DNA from 2 places in the Enterobacter sp. PL_is379 genome. Region 2 is predicted to be linked to the other one. Evidence: predicted binding sites of a transcription regulator. Region 2 holds the regulator's gene; the other holds the start of a gene.
What was found. The regulator CRP, encoded in region 2, controls carbon source genes, mostly activating them, when cyclic AMP is high. The targets are predictions, from matches to a motif close to ATGTGANNNNNNTCACAT.
Positions count from the first base shown of each region.

Region 1 (7,845 bases), on a different contig from region 2:
GCAATAACTGACATAAATGCCATCATGCCAGAGTGGTTGAGTCAGTTATGAGAAATTTTGCACAAAATCCACTATTGCCCACTCATTTTCTCCCTTAAGGTGAACTTGTCACACAACTTCCATACTAGTTGTATACCAACTTAAGCAGTTTAAACGGATAGAAATCAAAGGCATAAAAATCTGTGTGACACCTGAACCTCCGTCCCCTTACCGTCCGTCTTGTGGAGAGTAAAATGAGTCAGGACATCAATAACACCGTTGCGACAAGCAAAACCCGTCGCGTCATCAAGAACCTGCGCTGGTACGTGCTGGTGCTGTTCTTACTTGGCGTCACCGTTAACTACATCACCCGAAATTCGTTAGGCATTCTTGCCCCCGAGCTGAAAGAGAGCCTCGGGATCACCACCGAGCAGTACTCCTGGATCGTTGGCGCGTTCCAGATCGCCTACACCATTTTCCAGCCCCTCTGCGGCTGGCTGATTGACGTGATCGGCCTGAAGATTGGCTTTATGGTCTGCGCCGGCATCTGGGCGCTGATGTGTATTTTCCACGCGGGCGCCGGAAGCTGGCTGCACCTGGCTATTTTGCGCTTCTTTATGGGTGCCTCTGAGGCCGCCGCTACCCCGGCTAACGCCAAAACCATCGGTGAATGGTTCCCGAAATCAGAACGACCCGTTGCCGCCGGCTGGGCGGGCGTGGGCTTCTCCATCGGCGCGATGCTGGCTCCGCCAATCATCTACTTTGCTCACGCCTCGTTCGGCTGGCAGGGGGCGTTCATGTTTACCGGCGTGCTGGCGCTGCTGTGGGTGATCCTGTGGTGGGCGTTCTACCATAACCCGGAGCAGCACCCGAACCTGAGCAAGGACGAGCTGGCGTTTATCAAGCAGGATAACGAACCGCCTGCCGTCAAACTGCCCTTCCTGACCGCGCTGAAAACCGTCTCGAAGAACAAACGCTTCTACGGTATCGCCATCCCGGCCTTTATGGCGGAACCGGCCTGGGCGGTGCTGAGCTTCTGGGTGCCGCTGTACCTTGCCAAAGAGCACGGCATGGACCTGAAGCAGATTGCGATGTTTGCCTGGCTGCCGTTCCTCGCCGCTGACCTCGGCAGCGTGGCGAGCGGTTACCTGACGCGTCTGTACACCCGCCTGTTCGGCTGCTCCCGCGTGAACTCTGTCGTCGCCAGCTCCGTGACCGGCGCGTTCCTGATGATCTCGCTGGCCATCGTGGCCATTACCCGCGACCCATATATCACCATCGTGCTGATCTCCATCGGCGGCTTCGGGCACCAGATCATCTCCTGCATGCTCAGCGCCCTGGTCGTGGAGTCGTTCGACAAAGGCCAGATGGCGACCGTCAACGGCATGCGCGGCTCGGCGGCGTGGATCGCCAGCTTCCTGTTCTCGCTGTTAATCGGTGTGACCGCCGACAAAATCGGCTTTAACCCGCTCTTTATCGCCATGGGCTTCTTTGACCTGATTGGCGCTCTCTTCCTGGTAGCATTTATTGCTGAACGTCGCGCCAAGCGCGCCTGATAGTGGATGTATTGCATATGAAAACCCTGAAAAACTGGACCCTTGATACGCAGTCGGCAAACCATCTTGAACTGCTGGTCGATAACCAGCACCGCCTGTGCCTGTATGTGCTGGAAGAGAACCTGTTCCGCGTGCTGATCAAACGCAAAGGCGAGCTGGCGCTGGACCGCACCTGGAGCATCGCCCCGGAACAAGACGTGCCGTGGGAAGGTCGCCGTCGTGACGATGTCAGCGGCTTCACCTGCCCGGCCTGGACGCTGACGCAGCAGGACGACACGTTAACCGTGGCAACCGAACAGCTGCGCGTCACCGTGCACCAGCCGCTGTGGCTGGAGTGGCACTACCGCGATGAGGCGGGCGAGTGGCAGCCGCTGGTCAATGACCGCCCCACCAGCGCCTACCTGCTGAACGCCCACGGCGACGGCGTGGCGCACTACCTCAGCCGTCGTAAAGACGAGCGTTTCTACGGCCTGGGCGAGAAAGCGGGCGATCTGCAGCGCAACGGTAAACGCTATGAGATGCGCAACCTCGACGCAATGGGGTACAACGCGGCCAGCACCGACCCGCTCTACAAGCACATCCCGTTCACTATCGCCCGCCGCGACGACGTCAGCTACGGCCTGTTCTACGACAACCTGAGCAGCTGCTGGCTGGATCTGGGTAACGAAATCGACAACTACCACACCGCCTATCGCCGCTGGCAGGCGGAAGCGGGCGATATCGACTACTACATCTTTACCGGCAGGCGCGTGCTGGACGTCACCAAAGCCTTCGTACGCCTGACCGGGAAAACGCTGTTCGGACCGAAATGGAGCCTGGGCTACAGCGGCTCGACCATGCACTACACCGACGCGCCGGATGCGCAAAACCAGCTGATGAACTTCATCCGCCTGTGCGAAGAGCACGCCATCCCGTGCGACTCGTTCCAGCTCTCCTCCGGCTATACCTCCATCAACGGCAAGCGCTACGTCTTCAACTGGAACTACGACAAGGTGCCGCAGCCGAAGGTAATGAGCCAGGCGTTCCACGACGCGGGATTGAAGCTGGCCGCCAACATCAAGCCGTGCCTGCTGCAGGATCATCCTCGCTATAACGAAGTGGCGGAGAGCGGCCTGTTCATTCGCGATTCAGAAACCGATGCACCCGAACGTTCCAGCTTCTGGGATGACGAAGGCTCGCACCTCGACTTTACCAACCCGCAGACGGTGCAGTGGTGGCAGAACGGCGTCACCACGCAGCTGCTGGAGATGGGCATCGACTCCACCTGGAACGACAACAACGAATATGAAGTGTGGGACGGGGAAGCCCGCTGCTTTGGCTTCGGTAAGGAGATCGCCATCAAGCACATTCGCCCGGTCATGCCGCTGCTGATGATGCGCGCCTCGCTGGAAGCGCAGCAGCGCTTTGCGCCGGAAAAACGCCCGTATCTGATCTCCCGCTCCGGCTGCGCCGGGATGCAGCGCTACGTTCAGACCTGGAGCGGCGACAACCGCACCAGCTGGGACACGCTGCGCTATAACATCCGCATGGGGCTGGGCATGAGCCTGTCGGGGCTGTTCAACGTCGGCCATGACGTGGGCGGTTTCTCCGGCGACAAGCCGGACGCCGAGCTGTTCGTGCGCTGGGTGCAGAACGGCGTGATGCATCCGCGCTTTACCATTCACTCGTGGAACGATGACCACACGGTGAACGAGCCGTGGATGTACCCGGGCTTCACCCCAGCCATTCGCGGTGCGGTTGAGCTGCGCTACCGCCTGCTGCCGTATCTCTACACCTTGCTCTGGCAGGCGCACGCCGACGACGAGCCGATGCTGCGTCCGACTTTCCTCGACCACGAGCACGATGCGCAGACCTTCGAAGAGTGCGATGACTTCCTGCTGGGCCGCGACCTGCTGGTCGCCAGCGTGGTCGAAGCCGGGCAGCGCGAGCGCCGCGTCTGGCTGCCGGATAACGACACCGGCTGGTATGATTTTTACACCCACGTGTGGTATGCGGGCGGCCAGTCCATCGTTCTCGACGCGCCGCTGGAAAAACTGCCGCTGCTGGTGCGCGCCGGAGCCGGTCTGCCGCTCAGCGAGCGCATCACGCATGTGAGTGCCGAAAAAGATACGGCTCGCGAACTGAAGCTGTTCCCTGTGAAGGGCGTCGGCACAACCTCGGGCATGCTGTTTGAAGACGACGGCGAAAGCTGGGGATACCAGAACGGCAATGCGCTGTGGGTGGAATGGGAAATGGTGTGCGACGGCGCAAGTATCAACCTGAAGGTGAATGCGCGCGGCGACTATCGTCCGGCGTGGAAGGCGCTGAAGGTATCATTACCGGCGGGGGAAAAACGTACGCTGCGGGTGAACGGGGTTGAAGGGAGTGAGTGGGTGCTGTAGTGCGGCCTGATGCCCTCACCCTAACCCTCTCCCACAGGGAGAGGGAATAGAACGTAGGCCCGGTAAGCGAAGCGCCACCGGGCTTTTTTTTAGTTCTCGATACCTTTGCTGCGCAGGTAATCTTCGTAGTTACCGGTGAAGTCCACCACGCGCTCTGGCGTAATTTCGATCACGCGGGTCGCCAGCGAGCTGACAAACTCACGGTCGTGAGAGACGAAGATCAGCGTGCCCTGGTACATCTCCAGCGCCATGTTCAGGGATTCGATAGATTCCATGTCCAGGTGGTTAGTCGGTTCGTCCATCACCAGGATGTTTGGTTTTTCCATCATCAGCTTGCCGAACAGCATGCGCCCCTTCTCACCACCGGAAAGCACTTTAGCCGGCTTTTTGATGTCGTCCTGGCTGAACAGCAGACGACCCAGAATGCTGCGCACCGCCTGCTCGTCGTCGCCTTCCTGCTTCCACTGGCTCATCCAGTCAAAGACGGTCAGGTCATTTTCGAACTCGTACTCATGGTCCTGCGCGTAATAACCAATCTGCGCGTTTTCGGACCATTTCACGGTGCCGTTGTCCGGCTGCAGTTCGCCGACCAGGGTTTTCAGCATGGTGGATTTACCCACGCCGTTGGCGCCCAGAATGGCAATCTTCTCGCCCACTTCCAGCAGCAGGTTGAAGTTTTTAAACAGCGGGCCTTCATCGAAGCCTTTGGTAAGGGCTTCCACTTCCAGCGCGTTACGGAACAGCTTCTTGTCCTGCTCGAAGCGGATGAACGGGTTCTGACGGCTGGAGGCTTTAACCTCTTCCAGCTTGATTTTATCAATCTGACGCGCACGCGAGGTTGCCTGACGCGATTTAGAGGCGTTGGCGCTGAAGCGGCTGACGAAGGACTGCAGGTCAGCAATCTGCGCTTTCTTCTTGGCGTTATCCGCCAACAGACGTTCACGCGCCTGGGTGGCCGCCGTCATGTATTCGTCGTAGTTGCCCGGATACACGCGCAGCTCGCCGTAGTCCAGATCCGCCATGTGCGTACAGACCATGTTCAGGAAGTGACGGTCGTGCGAGATGATGATCATGGTGCTGTCGCGATCGTTCAGCGTCTGCTCCAGCCAGCGGATGGTGTCGATGTCCAGGTTGTTCGTCGGTTCGTCGAGCAGCAGGATGTCCGGGTTAGAGAACAGCGCCTGAGCCAGCAGCACACGCAGCTTCCAGCCTGGCGCGACTTCGCTCATCGGGCCGTAATGCTGTTCAACCGGAATACCCACGCCCAGCAGCAGCTCGCCCGCGCGCGCTTCCGCAGAGTAACCGTCCATCTCGCCGTACTGCGTTTCCAGGTCGGCCACTTTATAGCCGTCTTCTTCGCTCATTTCGGCCAGCGCATAGATGCGATCGCGCTCCTGCTTCACTTCCCACAGCTCCGCGTGCCCCATGATCACGGTGTCGAGCACGGTGAACTCTTCGAAGGCGAACTGATCCTGACGCAGCTTACCGATGCGCTCGTTCGGATCGAGGGACACGTTGCCGAGGGTCGGCTCCAGATCGCCGCCGAGGATCTTCATAAAGGTGGATTTACCGCTACCGTTGGCACCAATCAGGCCGTAACGGTTGCCGCCGCCAAATTTGACGGAAATGTTTTCGAACAGCGGCTTACTGCCAAACTGCATAGTGACGTTGCTGGTAACTAACACGGGGAGATTCCTGCGAAAAGTGTGATAAACACGGCATTATGCCACAATTCCGAATTGAGATCCCGCGTTGCAACCATCCACTAAACTTTAACAAAATCGAAAAAAATGTGATTTCGTACACATCTGAATTCCCTGTGAGCGGGAATGCACATATAATGCGCTCCCATCACAGATTCAGACTTATCAACTCATCGCCTGAATGGCTTAGATACCTCGCACAACATGAACATGAAATTAACAGCGCTTTTTGCGGCGGCGTTAGCCGTAGTAGGTTTTTGTAAGACCGCGTCTGCGGTGACGTATCCCCTGCCGACCGACGGAAGCCGTCTGGTGGGTCAAAACCAGGTGGTGACGGTTCCTGAAGGTAACTCTCAGCCGCTGGAGTATTTCGCTGCGCAGTACCAGCTGGGCCTGTCTAACATGCTGGAAGCGAACCCGGGCGTTGACCCGTACCTGCCGAAAGCAGGTACCGTGCTGAATATTCCTCAGCAGCTGATCCTGCCGGATACCGTTCATGAAGGTATCGTGATTAACAGCGCCGAAATGCGTCTGTACTACTACCCGAAAGGCACCAACACCGTTATCGTGCTGCCAATCGGTATCGGCCAGCTGGGTAAAGACACCCCAATGAACTGGACCACCAAAGTTGAGCGTAAGAAAGCGGGCCCAACCTGGACGCCGACCGCCAAAATGCACGCAGAATACATCGCGGCGGGCGAACCGTTGCCAGCCGTTGTACCGGCAGGCCCGGATAACCCAATGGGCCTGTACGCGCTGTACATTGGTCGTCTGTATGCGATCCACGGCACCAACGCCAACTTCGGTATCGGCCTGCGCGTGAGCCACGGCTGCGTGCGCCTGCGTAACGACGACATCAAGTTCCTGTTCGAAAACGTGCCGGTCGGTACGCGCGTGCAGTTCATCAATGAACCGGTGAAAGCGACCTCTGAGCCAGACGGCAGTCGCTACATCGAAGTGCACAACCCGCTGTCCACCAGCGAAGACCAGATCAACAACAACGAAGTCGTTCCTGTTACGCTGAACAGCGCGGTGCAGGCGGTGACGTCTCAGCCAGATGTCGAAACGGCGATTGTTGACCAGGCCGTGCAGAACCGCTCCGGTATGCCGGTGCGTTTGAACTGATCACGCTGAATCAATAACGTATCTTATAAGACCCCGTATTATCGGGGTCTTATTGCACTGTAATCTCCATCACGCTGACCCTTTCTGAACAGCTATTACTGCCGTAAGTGCCTTTCTTGCCATTTTCTGCTAACCCAGCGGGGTTACATCTAATCCTCTAAGTGTTATGATGCGCCCACTTATAAAATCAGTTTTATCTGGTTTTTTAAGGTCTTTTTATCTCCTGGAGCACGCATAGTTTGATGATTAGCATTAACTTAACAACAACAAAATCGCGCCTTTATCTCTGTTCGCAAACAGTGTGGTCACTGGCGAACCAGAGTAAGAAGGTCGATCAAATTGTTGTGTGGGTCTCCAGTACACCTTATCTCAGTGACGAAGGCATCACTGAGGAGCCGGAGTGGGCGCAGAAAATTCGCCAGACGGGCACCAACCTGGTTTTTAAATGGGTTAAGAACACCGGCCCTTATCGGAAATTGTTTCCGGCGCTGCAAGCAGCAACCGAAGACGATATTCTGATTTATGCCGATGATGACGCAATCTATAACGAAATTTGGGCAGAAACACTGCTGGATGATTTTTATCGCCACAATCAAAAATATGTGGTTGCCGCGCGGGTGCGTGAAACAGTAAAGAAGAAGAAAGAACTTCTTGATACCTATCGTAATTTCCCGCTTATCACCGTGCCAAAAGTCGTTGAGCAGAACTATATCATCACCGGTCTTGGTGGCGTTGTGCTCAAGAAAAATATGATCCCGGAATATTTCCATTATAACGAAGATTTTATTACGGTTTGTCCTCGCGCGGATGATATTTGGATCAGCAAACTGATTCAGCTAACCAAAACACCTGTCTATGTTTCTGCACAAAGCATTCGTTTTGTTCATGAAATAATCCATGACTATGGATTATCGCGCGAGAATACCAGCAAAATAAAACGTTCCTGGTTTCAAAAAATCCGTTTTACATTTAAGCCTGGTCAAATACAGCATCTGTGTCAGAACGATCTTTACATAAAAGACACGGACAGCTATTTCGAGTCGTGCGCCTGAAAGACTGATTACCCGTTATTCACGATCACGATCCCGCCGTGGTCGTAGC
Region 1 covers NZ_JBVPGT010000033.1:260,721-268,565, reverse strand. Annotated here, with positions in the region: gene AC0TOY_RS22620 (MFS transporter) at 234-1,535, shown strand; gene AC0TOY_RS22615 (glycoside hydrolase family 31 protein) at 1,553-3,916, shown strand; gene AC0TOY_RS22610 (ABC-F family ATPase) at 4,006-5,601, opposite strand; gene ldtB (L,D-transpeptidase) at 5,824-6,744, shown strand; gene AC0TOY_RS22600 (glycosyltransferase) at 6,987-7,796, shown strand; gene AC0TOY_RS22595 (GntR family transcriptional regulator) at 7,805-7,845, opposite strand, start outside.
Region 1: the regulator CRP is predicted to act here: its motif matches at 5,707-5,724, upstream of ldtB (L,D-transpeptidase).

Region 2 (7,845 bases):
TCAGCAAGATCACGCAGCCGACGCTGATCATTCATGCCAAAGATGACCCGTTTATGGATCATCACTCGATCCCCGCTCAGGAATTCCTGCCCGACAACGTTCACTATCAGTTGACCGAGCACGGCGGCCACGTCGGGTTTATCGGCGGTACGCTGCGCCGCCCGAAAATGTGGCTTGAGACGCGTATTCCTGACTGGCTAACCCCTTATCTGGACGGTGCAAAATGATTATTCCCTGGCAGGATCTGGCTCCCGAAACGCTCGATAATCTGATTGAAAGCTTTGTATTACGCGAAGGCACCGATTATGGTGAACAGGAACGCTCGCTTGAGCAAAAGGTCAACGATGTAAAGCGCCAGCTGAAAAGCGGCGACGTGGTGCTGGTGTGGTCAGAACTGCATGAGACGGTCAATATCATGCCCCGCAACGCGTTTCACGGCTGATCTTCCACCCTTTTAAGTCAGGGAGTTGCTATGTCTGCCAGACATCCGGTTATTGCCGTTACGGGGTCGAGTGGTGCGGGAACCACCACCACCAGCCTCGCCTTTCGCAAGATTTTCGCCCAGCTGAATCTTCGTGCGGCTGAGGTCGAAGGCGACAGCTTTCACCGCTACACGCGTCCGGAGATGGACATGGCCATCCGTAAAGCGCGCGATCTGGGTAAACACATCAGCTATTTCGGCCCGGAAGCCAATGACTTCGGCCTGCTGGAACAAACCTTTATAGAGTACGGTCAGAGCGGCAAAGGGCAGTCCCGCAAGTATCTGCATACCTATGATGAAGCTGTTCCCTGGAATCAGGTGCCGGGGACGTTCACCCCGTGGCAACCGCTGCCGGAACCCACCGACGTGCTGTTTTACGAAGGATTGCACGGTGGCGTGGTCACCCCTCAACACGACGTGGCGCGCCACGTGGACCTGCTGGTCGGCGTGGTCCCTATCGTTAACCTGGAGTGGATCCAGAAGCTGACGCGCGACATGAGCGAGCGCGGCCATTCGCGAGAGGCGGTGATGGACTCGGTGGTGCGCTCCATGGAAGATTACATCAACTTCCTGACGCCGCAGTTCTCCCGTACCCATATCAACTTCCAGCGCGTGCCGACGGTGGACACCTCCAACCCGTTTGCCGCCAAAAGTATCCCGTCCCTTGATGAGAGCTTTGTGGTGATCCATTTCCGCAATCTCGAAGGCATTGATTACCCCTGGCTACTGGCCATGCTGCAGGGCTCGTTTATTTCGCACATGAATACGTTAGTCGTGCCGGGCGGAAAAATGGGGCTGGCGATGGAGCTCATCATGACGCCGCTGGTGGAGCGACTGATGGAAGGGAAGCAGATTGCGTGAACATGTTCCCTCTCCCTGTGGGAGAGGGTTAGGGTGAGGGCATCAACACGCACGATGCCCCAATAATTAAGCCTCGACCACTTCATACGAATGCGTGATTTTTACCGCTTTCTCCAGCATTAACGCCACAGAGCAGTACTTCTCCGCAGACAGGTCCACCGCACGCGAGACCGCTGCGTCCTTCAACTCTTTACCGGTGACCACAAAGTGCAGATTAATATGGGTGAACAGGCGTGGCGCCTCTTCGCGACGTTCTGACGTGAGTTTAACCTCACAATCCGTCACGTCATGACGACCTTTTTGCAGAATCGACACCACGTCAATAGCGCTGCATCCTCCTGCCGCCATCAGCACCATTTCCATTGGGCTGGGCGCTTTATCGCCGGAGTTACCGTCCATCAAAATCTGGTGCCCTGACGCGGATTCGCCCAGGAACGTTAAACCTTCAACCCACTTCACGCGCGCTTGCATATTCTTAAACTCCAACGTTGCATTTTTGGTGACAGATTACGCGTGCGTTACATTTCTCGCAATGGAAGGCGACCTGCATCATGCTGAAGCGAGACACCAGGAGACACGCGGCGAAAGCTATGCTAAAACACTCAGGATGCTACAGTAATACATTGACGTTACACATGTATGCAGAGGACATCAAACTTTACTGGCTGCGAAACGTTACGGTAGCCGACTTCCCAGGGTATGGGTAAGAATTCGATTGCAACCCCAGAGTCCGGATGCATCTGATGACTCTGGTGACAGCTTATAACAGAGGATAACAGCGCATGGTGCTTGGCAAACCGCAAACAGACCCGACTCTCGAATGGTTCTTGTCTCATTGCCACATTCATAAGTACCCATCGAAGAGCACGCTGATTCACCAGGGTGAAAAAGCGGAAACGTTGTATTACATCGTTAAAGGCTCGGTGGCAGTGCTGATCAAAGATGAAGAAGGGAAAGAGATGATCCTTTCTTATCTGAACCAGGGCGATTTCATCGGTGAACTGGGCCTGTTTGAAGAGGGCCAGGAACGTAGCGCCTGGGTTCGTGCAAAGACAGCATGTGAAGTGGCTGAAATTTCTTACAAGAAGTTCCGTCAGCTGATTCAGGTTAACCCTGACATCCTGATGCGTCTTTCTTCCCAGATGGCGCGCCGTCTGCAGGTCACCTCAGAGAAAGTGGGCAACCTCGCCTTCCTGGACGTTACCGGCCGTATCGCACAGACCCTGCTGAACCTCGCGAAACAGCCAGACGCCATGACCCACCCGGACGGCATGCAAATTAAAATTACCCGTCAGGAAATTGGTCAGATCGTCGGTTGCTCCCGTGAGACTGTGGGCCGTATCCTGAAAATGCTGGAAGATCAAAACCTGATCTCCGCCCACGGTAAAACCATCGTGGTCTACGGAACGCGTTAATTCCGCTTAAACGGCGTGCCATCGCAAGGTGTCACGCCGTTTTTGTCTCTATTCCCCATGTGGCGCAGGCTGATCTATCACCCGGAAGTTAACTACGCACTGCGACAAACGCTGGTGTTGTGTCTTCCTGTGGCCATAGGCCTGATCCTCGGGCATCTTCAGCAAGGCCTGCTGTTTTCCCTTGTACCCGCCTGCTGCAACATTGCTGGTCTGGACACGCCGCATAAGCGCTTTTTCAAACGCCTGATTATCGGCGGCTGCCTGTTTGCGGGCTGTAGCCTCGCCGTACAGCTTTTACTGGCTCGTGATATTCCGCTGCCGCTGATCCTGACCGTGCTGGCGATGACCCTCGGCGTCACGGCGGAAATCAGTTCGCTGCACGCCCGCCTGCTTCCCGCGTCGCTGATTGCGGCCATTTTCACGCTGAGCCTCGCCGGGAATATGCCGGTGTGGGAGCCGCTGCTGATCTACGCCCTGGGGACATTATGGTACGGCCTGTTTAACTGGTTCTGGTTCTGGCTGTGGCGGGAGCAGCCGCTGCGTGAATCCCTGAGCCTGCTCTATGTGCAGCTTGCGGATTACTGCGAAGCCAAATACACCCTGCTGACCCAGCATACCGATCCGGAAAAATCCTTACCGCCCCTGCTGACGCGCCAGCAGAAGGTGGTGGATCTGATAAGCCAGTGCTATCAGCAGCTTCATATGCTCGCCGCCAACAAGAACCACGAGTACAAACGGCTGCTGCGCACCTTCCAGGTCGGGCTGGATCTGCAGGAGCATATCTCCGTTAGCCTGCACCACCCGCAGGAGGTGCAAAAGCTGGTCGAGCGCAGCCACGCCGAAGCGGTGATCCGCTGGAACGCGCAGACGGTGTCCGCACGCCTGCGCGTGCTGGCCGATGATATTCTCTATCACCGCTACCCGACGCGCTTTAACATGGATAAGCAGCTGGGCGCGCTGGAGAAAATCGCTCGTCAGCATCCGGATAACCCCGTCGGCCAGTTTGCCGCCTGGCACTTCAGCCGTATCGCCCGCGTGTTGCGCACGCAGCGCCCGCTTTATCCCCGCGACCTGATGGCGGATAAGCAGAAACGGCTGCCGCTATTGCCCGCGCTCAAAAGCTATCTTTCTCTTAAATCGTCCGCCCTGCGCAACGCCGCACGAATTAGCGTGATGCTCAGTACCGCCAGCCTGATGGGCATGGCGCTGCATCTGCCGAAACCCTACTGGATCTTAATGACCGTGCTGTTTGTCACCCAGAACGGCTACGGCGCCACGCGGGTGCGTATTCTGCATCGGGCGGGCGGCACCATGGCCGGGCTGATCATCGCGGGCGTGACGCTGCACTTCCACGTGCCGGAAGGCTATACTCTGGCAGGCATGCTGGCGATCACGCTGGTGAGCTACCTGATTATCCGCAAAAACTACGGCTGGGCGATGGTGGGGTTTACGGTGACGGCGGTATACACCCTGCAGCTGCTCACGCTCAATGGCGAACAGTTTATTGTCGCCAGGCTGATTGATACCCTGATCGGCTGCCTGATTGCCTTTGGCGGCATGGTCTGGCTGTGGCCGCAGTGGCAAAGTGGACTGCTGCGCCAGAACGCCCACGACGCGCTGGAAGCCGACCAGCAGGCCATTCGCCTGATCCTGAGCGACGACCCGCAGCCCTCCCCGCTGGCGTATCAGCGCATGAAGGTCAACCAGGCGCACAACGCCCTGTTCAACTCGCTCAACCAGGCGATGCAGGAGCCGGGCTTTAACTCGCACTATCTGGCAGACATGAAGCTCTGGGTGACGCACAGCCAGTTTATCGTCGAGCACATTAACGCCATGACCACGCTTGCGCGCGAGCACACGATGCTCACGCCGGATCTGGCGCAGCGCTATTTGCAGTCGTGTGAAATTGCGTTGCAGCGGTGTCAGCAGCGTCTGGAGTATGACTCGCCGGGTGAGTCGGGAGATTCGAACATTCTGGAAGCGCCGGAAACGTTAACCCACGGGCCAATGAGCACCCTGGAACAGCATTTGCAGCGCGTACTGGGGCATCTGAACACCATGCACACCATTTCGTCGGTGGCATGGCGTCAGCGTCCGCATCACGGGATTTGGCTAACCCGCAGGTTGAAGCGGACGGCGTATTAACCTTTTACGATCTTCGCGACCGCGGCGGCAAAGCGGGTTAATCCTTCTTCGATGTCTTTGTCTTCCACCACCAGCGAAGGTGCGAAACGCATCACGTCCGGTCCGGCGTTCAGCACCATCACCCCTTCGCGAGCGGCGGCGTGCAGGAAGTCGCGCGCGCGGCCCTTATACTGCGGCTTCAGCTCGGCACCAATCAATAACCCCATCCCGCGGATCTCGCTGAACACATCGTACTGCTCGTCAATCTTTTGCAGGTGTTTTACGAACAGCTCGCGCTTCGCGCTGACGCCGTTCAACACCTCTGGCGTGTTGATGATGTCGAACGCGGCACCCGCCACGGCGCTCGCCAGCGGGTTACCGCCGTAGGTAGAGCCGTGAGAGCCAACGTGGAACGCGGAGGCGATCTCCTGCGTCGTCAGTACCGCACTCACCGGGAAACCGCCGCCGAGCGCTTTCGCGCTGGTCAGAATATCCGGCGTCACGCCGTAGTGCATATACGCGAACAGATCGCCGGTACGTCCCATTCCACACTGCACTTCATCAAAGACCAGCAGCGCCTGATGTTCGTCGCACAGTTCGCGCAGCCCTTTCAGGAATTCCGGGGTTGCCGCCGTCACGCCGCCTTCACCCTGGATCGGCTCAACGACTACCGCGCAGGTATGGTCGTCCATCACCGCTTTCACCGCGTGCAGATCGTTAAACGGCACGTGGACGATATCAGCCGGTTTCGGGCCAAACCCGTCGGAATACTTCGGCTGTCCGCCAACGGAAACGGTAAAGAAGGAGCGTCCGTGGAAGGCATTGTGGAAGGCGATGATTTTGGTTTTGTACGGGCTGTGGCGCGTTGTCGCGTAGTAGCGCGCCAGCTTAAAGGCGGTTTCGTTGGCTTCGGTGCCGGAGTTCATAAACAGCACGCGCTCGGCGAAGGTGGCATCGATGATCTTACGTCCCAGGCGCAGCGCCGGTTCGTTGGTGAACACGTTGCTGGTGTGCCACAGGGTTTCGCCCTGGGTTTTTAGCGCCTCAACCAGCGCGGGATGGCAATGACCCAGCGCCGTGACCGCAATACCGCCCGCGAAATCCACATACTCTTTACCCTGCTGATCCCAGACGCGGCTGCCCTTTCCCTTCACTGGGATAAACTCAGCCGGTGCATAAATCGGCAGGATCACTTCATCGAATGTCGCGCGGGTAATTGCTGGTTGTTCAGTTGCCATGTCATGACCATCCATTTTATGTCACAGTGATTGTGAAAATATAATCACAAAATATGCATAAAAAATCACAGCAAGGCAACAGTTATTCAGCGATGGAGGAAATTTGCCAGCAGCGCGTGCCCTTGTTCACTGAGGATGCTTTCCGGATGGAACTGCACGCCTTCGAGATCCCATTCGCGGTGGCGAATCCCCATGATCTCCTGCGTATCGCTCCAGGCGGTGACCTCAAAGCAGTCGGGCAACGTCGACGGGTCAATGACCAGGGAATGGTAGCGCGTCACGGTTAACGGATTATTGAGCCCCGTGAACACTCCGGTGCCCGTGTGGGTGACCGGCGAGGTTTTACCGTGCATCACTTTGGCGGCGCGCACGATGGTGGCGCCAAACGCCTGGGCAATCGCCTGATGGCCCAGACAGACGCCCAGGATCGGCAGCCTGCCGGCATAGTGCTGGATAACCTCCAGTGAAATACCCGACTCCGACGGGGTGCAGGGCCCCGGTGAAATAACGATTTTCTGAGGAGCCAGCGTCTCGATATCGGCGAGATCGATCTCGTCGTTGCGACGAACAACCACCTCTGCACCCAGTTCACAAAAATACTGGTAAAGGTTCCAGGTGAAGGAATCGTAGTTATCAATCAGCAGAATCATGGCGGCTCCCGAAAAAAATGCCGCCCTATTCTACTCAGATTCCCGCGCTTCGCTCACTACTTTGGCAAAGATAGCGTTTAGCGCGGTTAAATCACCCGTTGCGCCGCTGCGGTTAGCCGCCACCCACTGTTCGGGATCGATATCGCGCCAGTCCAGCGCGTAGCCCGCGTGGAGCGCCAGCTGCTCGAAGAAAACGCGCTGGGCAATACCGTTGCCGCGCATGAAGGGATGCAGCATGTTGATTTCGCAGTAATAGTGGCTAACCCGGTCAACAAACGCCGCTTTCTCAAGACCCACGAGATACTTTTCGCTTTCCAGCGCCGCCATCAGCTCATTACCCATTTTTTCGATGTATTCGAAATGGCAGAAGGGAATATCACCCTTGAATATATCATCGGTACGGAACTCGCCTGCCCGCTTCATCTCTCTGCGGTAGAGATGGCGGTGAATAAGGCACAGATGGGGTAACCCGGGCGCGGAAGGCCCAAGCTCAAGGGTCTCAATGTCGGGATCCGATGGACCATTACCTTTCTCAAGGAGACAACTGGCCTGAAAGTTGACGCTACGCTGCTGCTCCCAGAGACGGGATTTTTGCTTGTCGGTGAGTTTTTTCACTTAACGCCTCCCTGAATAGTCCGTTTGCCACAAGTATAAGCAGCAAAACGCGCTTTCGCAGGGAGGGCGACATAACGCGGGCATGAGAAGCCCGCGTTCAGAAGAATTACGGCAGAACTTTTGCGGAGAGGATCACGACAGGTTTTGACGGCACATTCTGATACGGACCGACGTCGTGAGTAGGCACCTGAGAAATCTTGTCGGCCACGTCCATCCCTTTCACGATTTTACCGAAGACCGCATAGCCGAAGTCACGCTGGCCGTGGTCGAGGAAGGCGTTATCCGCCACGTTGAGGAAGAACTGGCTGGTCGCGCTGTCTTTGTCTGCGGTACGCGCCATGGAGATGGTGCCGCGCTTGTTCAGCAGGCCGTTGTCCGCTTCGTTTTTAATAGGCGGGTTCGGCTGCTTCTGCTGCATCTGCTCGTTGAAGCCGCCGCCCTGCACCATAAAGCCAGGGATC
Region 2 covers NZ_JBVPGT010000020.1:21,339-29,183, forward strand. Annotated here, with positions in the region: gene AC0TOY_RS02760 (hydrolase) at 1-227, shown strand, start outside; gene AC0TOY_RS02765 (YheU family protein) at 224-442, shown strand; gene AC0TOY_RS02770 (phosphoribulokinase) at 473-1,342, shown strand; gene AC0TOY_RS02775 (OsmC family protein) at 1,409-1,813, opposite strand; gene crp (cAMP-activated global transcriptional regulator CRP) at 2,125-2,757, shown strand; gene AC0TOY_RS02785 (YccS/YhfK family putative transporter) at 2,815-4,902, shown strand; gene argD (bifunctional acetylornithine/succinyldiaminopimelate transaminase) at 4,899-6,119, opposite strand; gene pabA (aminodeoxychorismate synthase component 2) at 6,206-6,769, opposite strand; gene AC0TOY_RS02800 (putative adenosine monophosphate-protein transferase Fic) at 6,800-7,384, opposite strand; gene ppiA (peptidylprolyl isomerase A) at 7,491-7,845, opposite strand, start outside.